One region of the Microbacterium sp. IO18 genome, then DNA from elsewhere that is predicted to be linked to it. Evidence: riboswitches for the same ligand, from Rfam matches in the RefSeq annotation. Region 1 holds a riboswitch; the other holds the start of a gene.
What was found. Region 1 has a riboswitch for thiamine pyrophosphate ahead of ACLF6J_RS15850 (ECF transporter S component). Riboswitches for the same ligand answer to the same signal wherever they lie in the genome.
Positions count from the first base shown of each region.

Region 2: linked by a shared signal. The riboswitch ahead of thiM (hydroxyethylthiazole kinase) and the one ahead of ACLF6J_RS15850 (ECF transporter S component) in region 1 are both predicted to bind thiamine pyrophosphate.

Region 1 covers NZ_JBMJAF010000002.1:849,239-853,445, forward strand. Annotated here, with positions in the region: gene ACLF6J_RS15840 (energy-coupling factor transporter transmembrane component T family protein) at 1-65, opposite strand, end outside; gene ACLF6J_RS15845 (ABC transporter ATP-binding protein) at 62-1,519, opposite strand; gene ACLF6J_RS15850 (ECF transporter S component) at 1,516-2,169, opposite strand; TPP riboswitch at 2,160-2,271, opposite strand; gene ACLF6J_RS15855 (D-alanyl-D-alanine carboxypeptidase) at 2,354-4,207, shown strand, end outside.
Region 2 covers NZ_JBMJAF010000002.1:15,309-19,515, reverse strand. Annotated here, with positions in the region: gene pheT (phenylalanine--tRNA ligase subunit beta) at 1-1,037, shown strand, start outside; gene ACLF6J_RS11690 (NAD-dependent epimerase/dehydratase family protein) at 1,111-2,073, shown strand; TPP riboswitch at 2,080-2,173, shown strand; gene thiM (hydroxyethylthiazole kinase) at 2,164-3,012, shown strand; gene ACLF6J_RS11680 (bifunctional hydroxymethylpyrimidine kinase/phosphomethylpyrimidine kinase) at 3,009-4,207, shown strand, end outside.

The DNA.
Region 1 (4,207 bases):
ACCAGCTTCGTCACCGGGTTCACCCCGTCGAGCCATACCGGCCGTGCGGTCTCGATCGCCGTCACGCTGCCGCCCCCAACTCGATGCGATGACCACCCAGATGTCGGACCACGGCATCGTCGTGCGTCACCGCGATGATCGACCGTCCACGCGTGATCTCCTCCTGCAGGAGCGCGACGAGGGAGATCCATCCACGCCGGTCCTGACCGAACGTCGGCTCGTCGAGCACGATCACTTCCGGTGCACCCGCCAACGCCGTCGCGACGGACAGCCGCCGCTTCTGCCCGCCGGAGAGCGTGAACGGGTTGGCCAGCGCGAGTGGCGCGAGGCCGAGGCGCTCGAGGAGATCGTCGACCACGGCGTCCGTCCTCGCACGGTCCCAGCCGAGCGCGCGTGGCCCGACAGCGAGCTCGTCACGCAGCGTCTGGGTGAGGAACTGGTGCTCCGGCTCCTGGAAGACCATGCCAATGCGCGTGAGCAACTCGCGCGACGTCCACCGGATCGGGCGGGTGCCTTTGCGCCCCGCCAACTCGGGTGCCGACCGCACCTCTCCTGCCTCTTCGGGGATGAGTCCGGCGAGCGTGAGCGCAAGGGTCGATTTGCCCGCCCCGTTGGGCCCGGTGATCACGGTCGCGTTCGCCCGCGGTACGTGCAGGTCGAGTCCCGCCTGCACGACGACGCCCGCTTCCCTCGCAATCGCGAGCCCGGAGGCGGAGAGCGCATCGGCTGCCGTCACCCGCTCCAGCACGGGCAGGTCGATGCCCCGCTCGGGCACCCACACCCCCGCATCGGCGAGCACATCGCCGTGGACCGCGAACACGTGCTCGGGCGTCCCATCCGCGAGCAGCCCGCCGTCGGCGGCCAGCACGATCACACGCGTCATCAGATCGACCCAGACCGGCGTGCGATGCTCGACGACGATCAATGTCGCACCCGAGGAGACCACGGCCCGCTCGACGCTCGCCCGCACCTCGCGCACGCCCTCGGGGTCGAGGTTCGCGGTCGGCTCGTCGAGCAGCAGCAGGCCCGGGCGCATCGCGAGCACGCCGGCCAGCACCAGTCGCTGCTTCTGGCCGCCCGAGAGCGCCTTCGTAGGACGCTGCGGCGAGACGTCGAGGCCCACGGCGTCGAGAGCCTCCGCGACTCGGCCCGGGATCTCGGACGCCGCGACACCGAGATTCTCGCAGCCGAACGCCACATCATCGCCGACTTTCGACAGCACGATTCCGGCATCGGGGTCCTGGAGGACGAGCCCCACGCGACCGTGCCGCGATTCCGGGGACGCGCCGTCGATGCGCAGGGCACCGGTCCGCTCCCCCTCGTCATCGCCGCCCAGGACGCCGGCGAGACCGGCGAGCAGAGTCGACTTGCCCGCGCCCGAAGCGCCGAGGAGCAGCACCCGCTCGCCCGGTTCGATCGTGAACGAGACGTCGGCGACGGCGGGGCGCTTTCGACCGGCGTACCGCCAGCCCCAGCCCGCAGCCTGCACGCGGGCCGGGGCGGCGAAGCTCACGCTCAGACCTCGCGCACGTGCTCTCGCCCGACGGCGAAGCGGTTGAGTGCGCCGGTGACGGCGAGGGCCCGCACGAGCAGCCACCCGACCACGCCGGCGAGGATCGCGCCGGAGACGACGACGCTGACCAGATAGATGGTGTTGAACTCGAGCGACTTCAGGATGTTCGGCGAGCTGCCGTAGAACAGCTCGAACACCCAGGCGGCGACCGCTGCGCCGACACCCGCGAGCGCGGCGACCACGATTCCGAAACGACGATAGAAGAACAGCGCGAAGATGATCTCCGCACCGAGGCCCTGCACGATGCCGGACAGCACGGTCGAGACGCCCCACACGTTGCCTATCAGCATCGACACGATCGCCGCGACCAGCTCGACCACCAGCGCGGCGCCCGGCTTGCGGATCACGAGGCCGCCGACGACGCCGCCGAGCAGCCAGATGCCGACGGCGATGCCGCCGAGACCCGGCGTCAGGGCGTCGGCGGCGCCGAACCAGGCGTACCCGATGGTGTTCCAGCCCCAGAAGACGAGGCCGATCGCGACGCCGAGGACAGCGGCGACGACGATGTCGACGACGCGCCAGCGCCAGATCGACGTGGGTCGCAGACCGTTCGCGGCGGATGTCTGCTTCGCGGATGCGGACGTGGACGTACTCATCTGAACTCCTCCCTGCGCTGGCATGACCCAGATCAGGTTCGACGGTCGAAGCGCGATTCGCTCCCTCTCAGCCCGGCTCGCCGGACTCCCGTGGTTGTGCTGATGATCTTACCCGGTGGCGACACCGGCGTGGCGACAGGGCTTCGCGCCGCGGAACACGCCGGGGATTGGGTACCGTAAACGAGTGACCGCTTCAGATCCCGCCGACGAGGCGACGGGCGTCGTCAGCGACGACGGCTCGCGGACGGCCGCCCCCTCCGGGCCTGTGGACGAACTGGCGATCGCGTCGGACCCCGCCGCCCCCGCATCGGAGAGCGCCGCACCCTTCGCCGCCGATCGACTCTTCGCCGGCGACACGCCCCCGTCGGATCCCTCCGTCGTCTCCGCTGTCCCGGTCGACGCCGCCGCGATCGGCGCGCTGTTCACGGTCGACCGGACGCCCGCACGACGTCGCGGCACGGCTTCGTCAGACGACCCCGCGCCGGCGTCCGATCCGGAGCCCGTGCTCGACCCGGAGCCCGTGCACGATCCGGAGCCCGTGCACGACCCGGAGCCGGCGGATGGTCCCGCGACTCCGCCACTCACGAAGCCGCCCTTCGACCCCCGCCGACGCGGCGAGGGTGAGGAGGCGCAGGAGCCCGATGAGGCCGAAGCGCTCGTCGACGGCGCGGCCGTGCAGTGGGCCGACGACAAGACGGGCGCGACCGCACTGACCTGGGTCGATGCCGCCGCCATCGGTGCGCACACGGCCACGGCGACGTTCGAGCAGACCCCGGAAACCGAACAGAACGGCGGACTCCTCCGTGGGGCTCGCCTGCGGCCGGCCATCGCTCGCCCGGGAATCCTGGTGCCGCTCGTCGCGCTCACCGCGCTGGTCGCCGGCTATGCGGGCACGACGTTGCTCTGGCCGCTGCACGAGGTTCCGCCGACGGCGCAGTCCGTCGAGTTCGACACGGTTCCCGCTCCCGCCGCGACGATCACCTGGCCGAGTGAGGGCAGCGCGTCCGTCGGCATCGCCGGGCTCACCACCGCGGCGGCGATCACCGATCCGGTGAGCATCGCGAGCATCACCAAGGTCGTGAGCAGCTTGATGGTGCTCGACCGCATGCCCCTCGCCCTCGGCGAGCAGGGGCCGGAATTCGGCTTCACCTACGGCGACAGCGTGGACTACTGGAACTACCGGCGCAGCGATCAGTCTGCACTGGATGTCCCCGTCGACGGCGTCCTCACCGAGTACCAGATGCTCCAGGGCACACTCCTCGGGTCGGCGAACAACTACATCGACCGGCTGGCCTCCGAGATCTGGGGCTCGGACCAGGAGTTCGCGGCCGCCGCCGAGGTGTGGCTGCGCGATCGTGCGCTCACCGACATCACGGTGGTCACCCCCTCCGGTTTCGACGAGCGCAATGTGGCTACCCCTGCGGCCCTGATCAAGCTCGGTGAGCTGGCCATGCAGAACCCCGTGTTCGCGGAGATCGTCGGCACCCGGTCAGTGGACCTCCCGGGTGCGGGCACGGTCGTCAACACCAACGGGATGCTCGCCGATCCGGGCGTCGTCGGCATCAAGACCGGCACGCTGGTCGGCTGGAACCTGCTGACGGCGAAAGACCTGACGATCGGGGACACCACGGTGCACCTGTTCGCGGCGGCGCTGAATCAGGCGGGCGACGACGAGCGCCTTGCTCTCACCCGTTCGCTGTTCGCCGAGACGGAGGCCGCCCTGGACGCACAGGAGGCAGCGGTCGCGAAGGGCACGGTCGTCGGACAGGTCACGACCGACTGGGGCGAGAAGGTCGACGTGGTCACCGAATCCGATGCCGATGTCGTGCTCTGGAACGGTGCTGTCGCCACCGCGACCACGGCCTTCGATCTCGGCGACAAGCGGGACGAGGACGCCACCGTGGGCACCTTGACCGCGGCCGGACCGCTCAACACCGTGACGGTTCCCCTGGTCCTGGCCGATGACGTCGAGGGGCCGAGCCCGTGGTGGCGCCTGACCCATCCCCTGGAACTGCTCGGGATCACGGACGACGGGTCC
Region 2 (4,207 bases), 830 kb from region 1:
TGCTGCCGACGCCGCCGTCCGGTCGCGGGCTCACCGCGCATCAGCAGGGTCGCCGTCGCGTGGCCGATGCCCTGGCCGCCGCGGGGCTCGTCGAGACACCGTCGTTCCCGTTCACCACCGAGGTGCAGAACGACCTGCACGGTTCCGCGTCGGGGGAGCACCTGCCGAGCATCCGCCTGGCGAATCCGCTCGATGGCCAGGCGCCCTCCCTGCGTCGATCGCTCATCCCCGGTCTACTGCAGACCGCGCACCGCAACATCTCGCGCGGGCTCACCGACCTCGCGATCTTCGAGACCGGTGTCGTGTTCCTGCCCGAGCCCGGTGTGGAGTACGGCACGGAGGATGTGCCGCCCCTGGGGGAGCGCCCGTCGGAAGAGACGCTGGCCGCGCTGAACGCCTCGATCCCGCCGCAGCACCGGTTCGTCTCGGCGCTGCTCACCGGCCACGTGTCACCGCGCCAGCCCGGTCGCCCGGCCGAACCCGCCGGTCTGGTCGAGGCGCTGGACGCCGTCCGTGTGATCGCCGCCGCCGCCGGAGTCGAGATCGACGTCGTGCAGGCCGAGCGCGCCGCACTCCACCCCGGCCGCACCGGATCCCTCCGGATCGCCGGGGATGAGGTCGGCTACGTCGGCGAGCTGCACCCCGCGGTGGCGGAGGGGGCCGACCTCCCCGGCCGTGCGACCGTGTTCGAGCTGGACCTCGACCGCGTCCTGTCGCTCGCGGGCGGCCGTGTCGTGGCCGCGTCGCTGTCGACGTTCCCTGCTGCCACGCAGGACGTCTCGTTGACGCTGTCGGCCGAGGTGCCCGCCGCGGATGTACAGGCGGCCCTCGCCGAGGGCGCCGGTGCGATGCTCGAGTCCGTGCGTCTCGTCGACGACTACCGCGGGGAGGGGGTGCCGGAAGGCTCCAAGAGCCTGACGTTCGCTCTGCGGTTCCGCGCCGACGACCGCACCCTCACCGCTGCGGAGGCCACCGAGGCCAAGCTCGCGGGCGTCGCGGTGGCGGCCGAACGGTTCGGGGCGGCGCTGCGCGACTGAGCACTGCCCCGGGCGCAATCTGCTCTGAGCGGAAGCTCTTTCGCGGGTGGTCGATTCCTGCTGACATGAAGCCATGTCGAATGTGCTGATCCTCGGCGGTACGGGCTGGCTCTCGGGGCGGATCGCGCGTCGATGGGTCGATGCCGGTGCGGCAGTGACCTGTCTCGCCCGCGGAACACGACCTGCGCCCGAGGGTGCCGAGCTCGTGCGCGGAGACCGGGAGGCTGCCGAGGCGTACGACGCACTCGCGCAGCGCGACTGGGACCATGTGGTCGACATCTCCTCGCAAGCGTCGCACGTCGCTCGTGCCGTCGACGCTCTCGGTGCGCGCGCGGCACGGTGGACCTATGTGTCCTCGATGTCGGTGTACGCCGATGATGAGACGGTCGGGGCCGACGAATCAGCTCCCCGTCATCCGCCCGCCCGTCCCGGAGACGTCTACGAGTACGGGGCGCAGAAGGCCGCGGCCGAAGACGCCGTCTCGGCGCTCGGAGCGCGGGCGTTCATCGTGCGCCCCGGGCTCATCGTCGGGGACGGAGATCCGAGCGACAGGTTCGGATACTGGGCGGCGGCGTTCACGCGCGCCGGCGCGGAGCCTGTGCTGCTGCCACCGCTCGAGGGGAGAGCTGCGCAGGTGATCGATGTCGACGACCTGGCCGAGTTCATCGTCACGGCGACTCGGAGCGGCGTGGTGAACGCGATCGGTGACAGGCATTCGCTCTCCGACGTGCTGGAGGCGGTACGTTCGGCAGCAGGGCACACCCGTGACACGGTCGTCGCTGACGAGGACTGGCTCGTCGCTCGGGAGGTCGAGCACTGGGCCGGACCGCGTTCGCTTCCGCTGTGGCTGCCGCCGGAGATGACGGGATTCATGACGCGGTCCAACGCAGCGTTCCGTGCGTCGGGAGGCTCGCTCCGCGCCCTCGCCGACACGATCGGGCGGGTCCTCGTCGACGAGCGCGCCCGCGGCGTCGATCGGCCGCGCCGTGCCGGACTCACCCGGGCGGAGGAACGCGCGCTCCTGACCGATCGCTAGACTGCGAGCAGTGACACGGGGTGCCGCATCCGCGGCTGAGAACAGACCCGTCGAACCTGATCTAGTTCGTACTAGCGAAGGGATGTCGCGATGAGCGATCTTCTGCGTCCTGAATCCACCACCGATCTCGTCGGCTCCGCCGCGGCGCTGTGGGAGGTGGTGCGTGAGGCTCCGCCCTTGACGCATTGCATCACCAACGCGGTCGTCACGGGGTTCACGGCCAACGTGCTGCTCGCCGCCGGTGCGGCACCCGCGATGGTCGACATCGTCGGCGAGGCCGAGCTGTTCGCCGGGGTCGCCTCCGGCCTGCTGATCAACCTCGGTACGCCCACGCCGGAGCAGCGGGCTGCGATCCTCGAAGCCGTCGCCGGCGCGACCGCGTCCGGGACACCGTGGGTGCTCGATCCGGTCGCGATCGGCACCCTGCCGATCCGCACGGCGCTGGCGCATGACCTGGCGAATCAGCGACCGACCGCGATCCGAGGCAACGCCTCCGAGATCCTCGCCCTCGCCGGCGTCAGCGCGGGTGGCCGAGGCGTCGACGCGACGGACAGCACGGATGCCGCTGCCGATGCTGCGACTGCCCTGGCGACGAGGACGGGTGCCGTGGTCGCGGTCTCGGGGCCGGTCGACCTCCTCACCGACGGCGAGCGGGTCCTGCGACTCGCGAACGGTCATGAGCTCCTGACCAGGGTCACCGGTGGTGGTTGTGCCCTCGGCGCGGTCATGGCCGCGCTCCTCGGCGCCGCCAGGGTGACGGGGCACGATGCGCTCACGGCGGTCGCCGCCGCGAGCCTCGGATACACGATCGCTGCCGAGCATGCCGCAACGACAGCACGGGGTCCGGGCAGTTTCGCGGTCTCGCTGCTGGATGCACTCGCAGCGCTGCGCCCGGAAGACCTCGTCGCCGAGGCTCGCGTCGAGAGCGGTGCACGGTGACCGTTGATCTCTCGCTCTATCTCGTGACCGATCCCGAGCTCTGCGGTGATCGTGGTGTCGTCGAGACCGTCCGTCAGGCTGTGGAGGGTGGTGTGCGCGTCGTCCAGGTGCGGGACAAGACCGCGACGGAGGCCGAGATCGTCGAACAGCTGATCGCGGTGTCGCGGGTGATCGACGGACGGGCGCTCCTCGTCGTGAACGACCGGTTGGATGCTGCCGTCGCCGCCCGCGAACGGGGTGCGCGCGTCGACGGCGTGCATCTGGGGCAGGGCGATGCGTCCGTGCGGCGGGCGCGCGAGGTACTGGGACCCGATGCGCTGATCGGCCTCACGGCGAACAGTGCCGCGCACCTCGAGGCCGTGCTCGCCCTGCCGGTGGGGACGGTCGACTACCTGGGGGTCGGCGTGATCCGTCCCACCGCGACGAAACCGGATCACCCGGCGCCGCTCGGAGTCGACGGATTCCGTGACTTCGTCGCACGCAGTTCTCTCCCGTGCGTCGCGATCGGCGGTGTGGGGCTCGACGATGCCGAGGCACTGCGGGATGCCGGTGCAGCCGGCATCGCCGTGGTCTCGGCGCTGTGCGCGGCGGAAGACCCCGCGGCGACCGCCCGTGCTTTCCGGCGGCGGTGGCTCGCAGGTTCCGTTCCGCGTGTGCTGAGCATCGCCGGGAGCGACCCGTCCGGTGGCGCAGGGATCCAGGCCGACATCAAGTCGATCGCGGCCAACGGCGGATACGGCATGGCCGTGCTCACCGCACTGACCGCGCAGAACACCCAGGGCGTGCGCGGCGTGCACGTGCCGCCGGCGGAGTTCCTCCGCGCCCAACTCGACGCGGTGTCGGATGACATCGTGATCGACGCGGTGAAGATCGGGATGCTCGCCGACGCCGAGGTCATCCGGACGGTCGCTGCCTGGCTCGACCGGGCCCGTCCGCCGATCGTCGTCCTCGATCCGGTGATGGTGGCGACTTCGGGGGATCGGCTGCTGGAGCCGGATGCGGAGCGGGAACTGCGGGATCTGCTCCGTCGCGCCACGCTCGTGACCCCGAACCTGGCCGAGCTCGCCGTGCTCTCGGGGCGCGACGTCGGGGACTGGTCGGAGGCGATCGCCGCTGCGGAAGACCTGTCGACGGATGTCGGGGTCGCCGTGCTGGTCAAGGGCGGACATCTCGCGGGGAACGACGCCCCGGATGC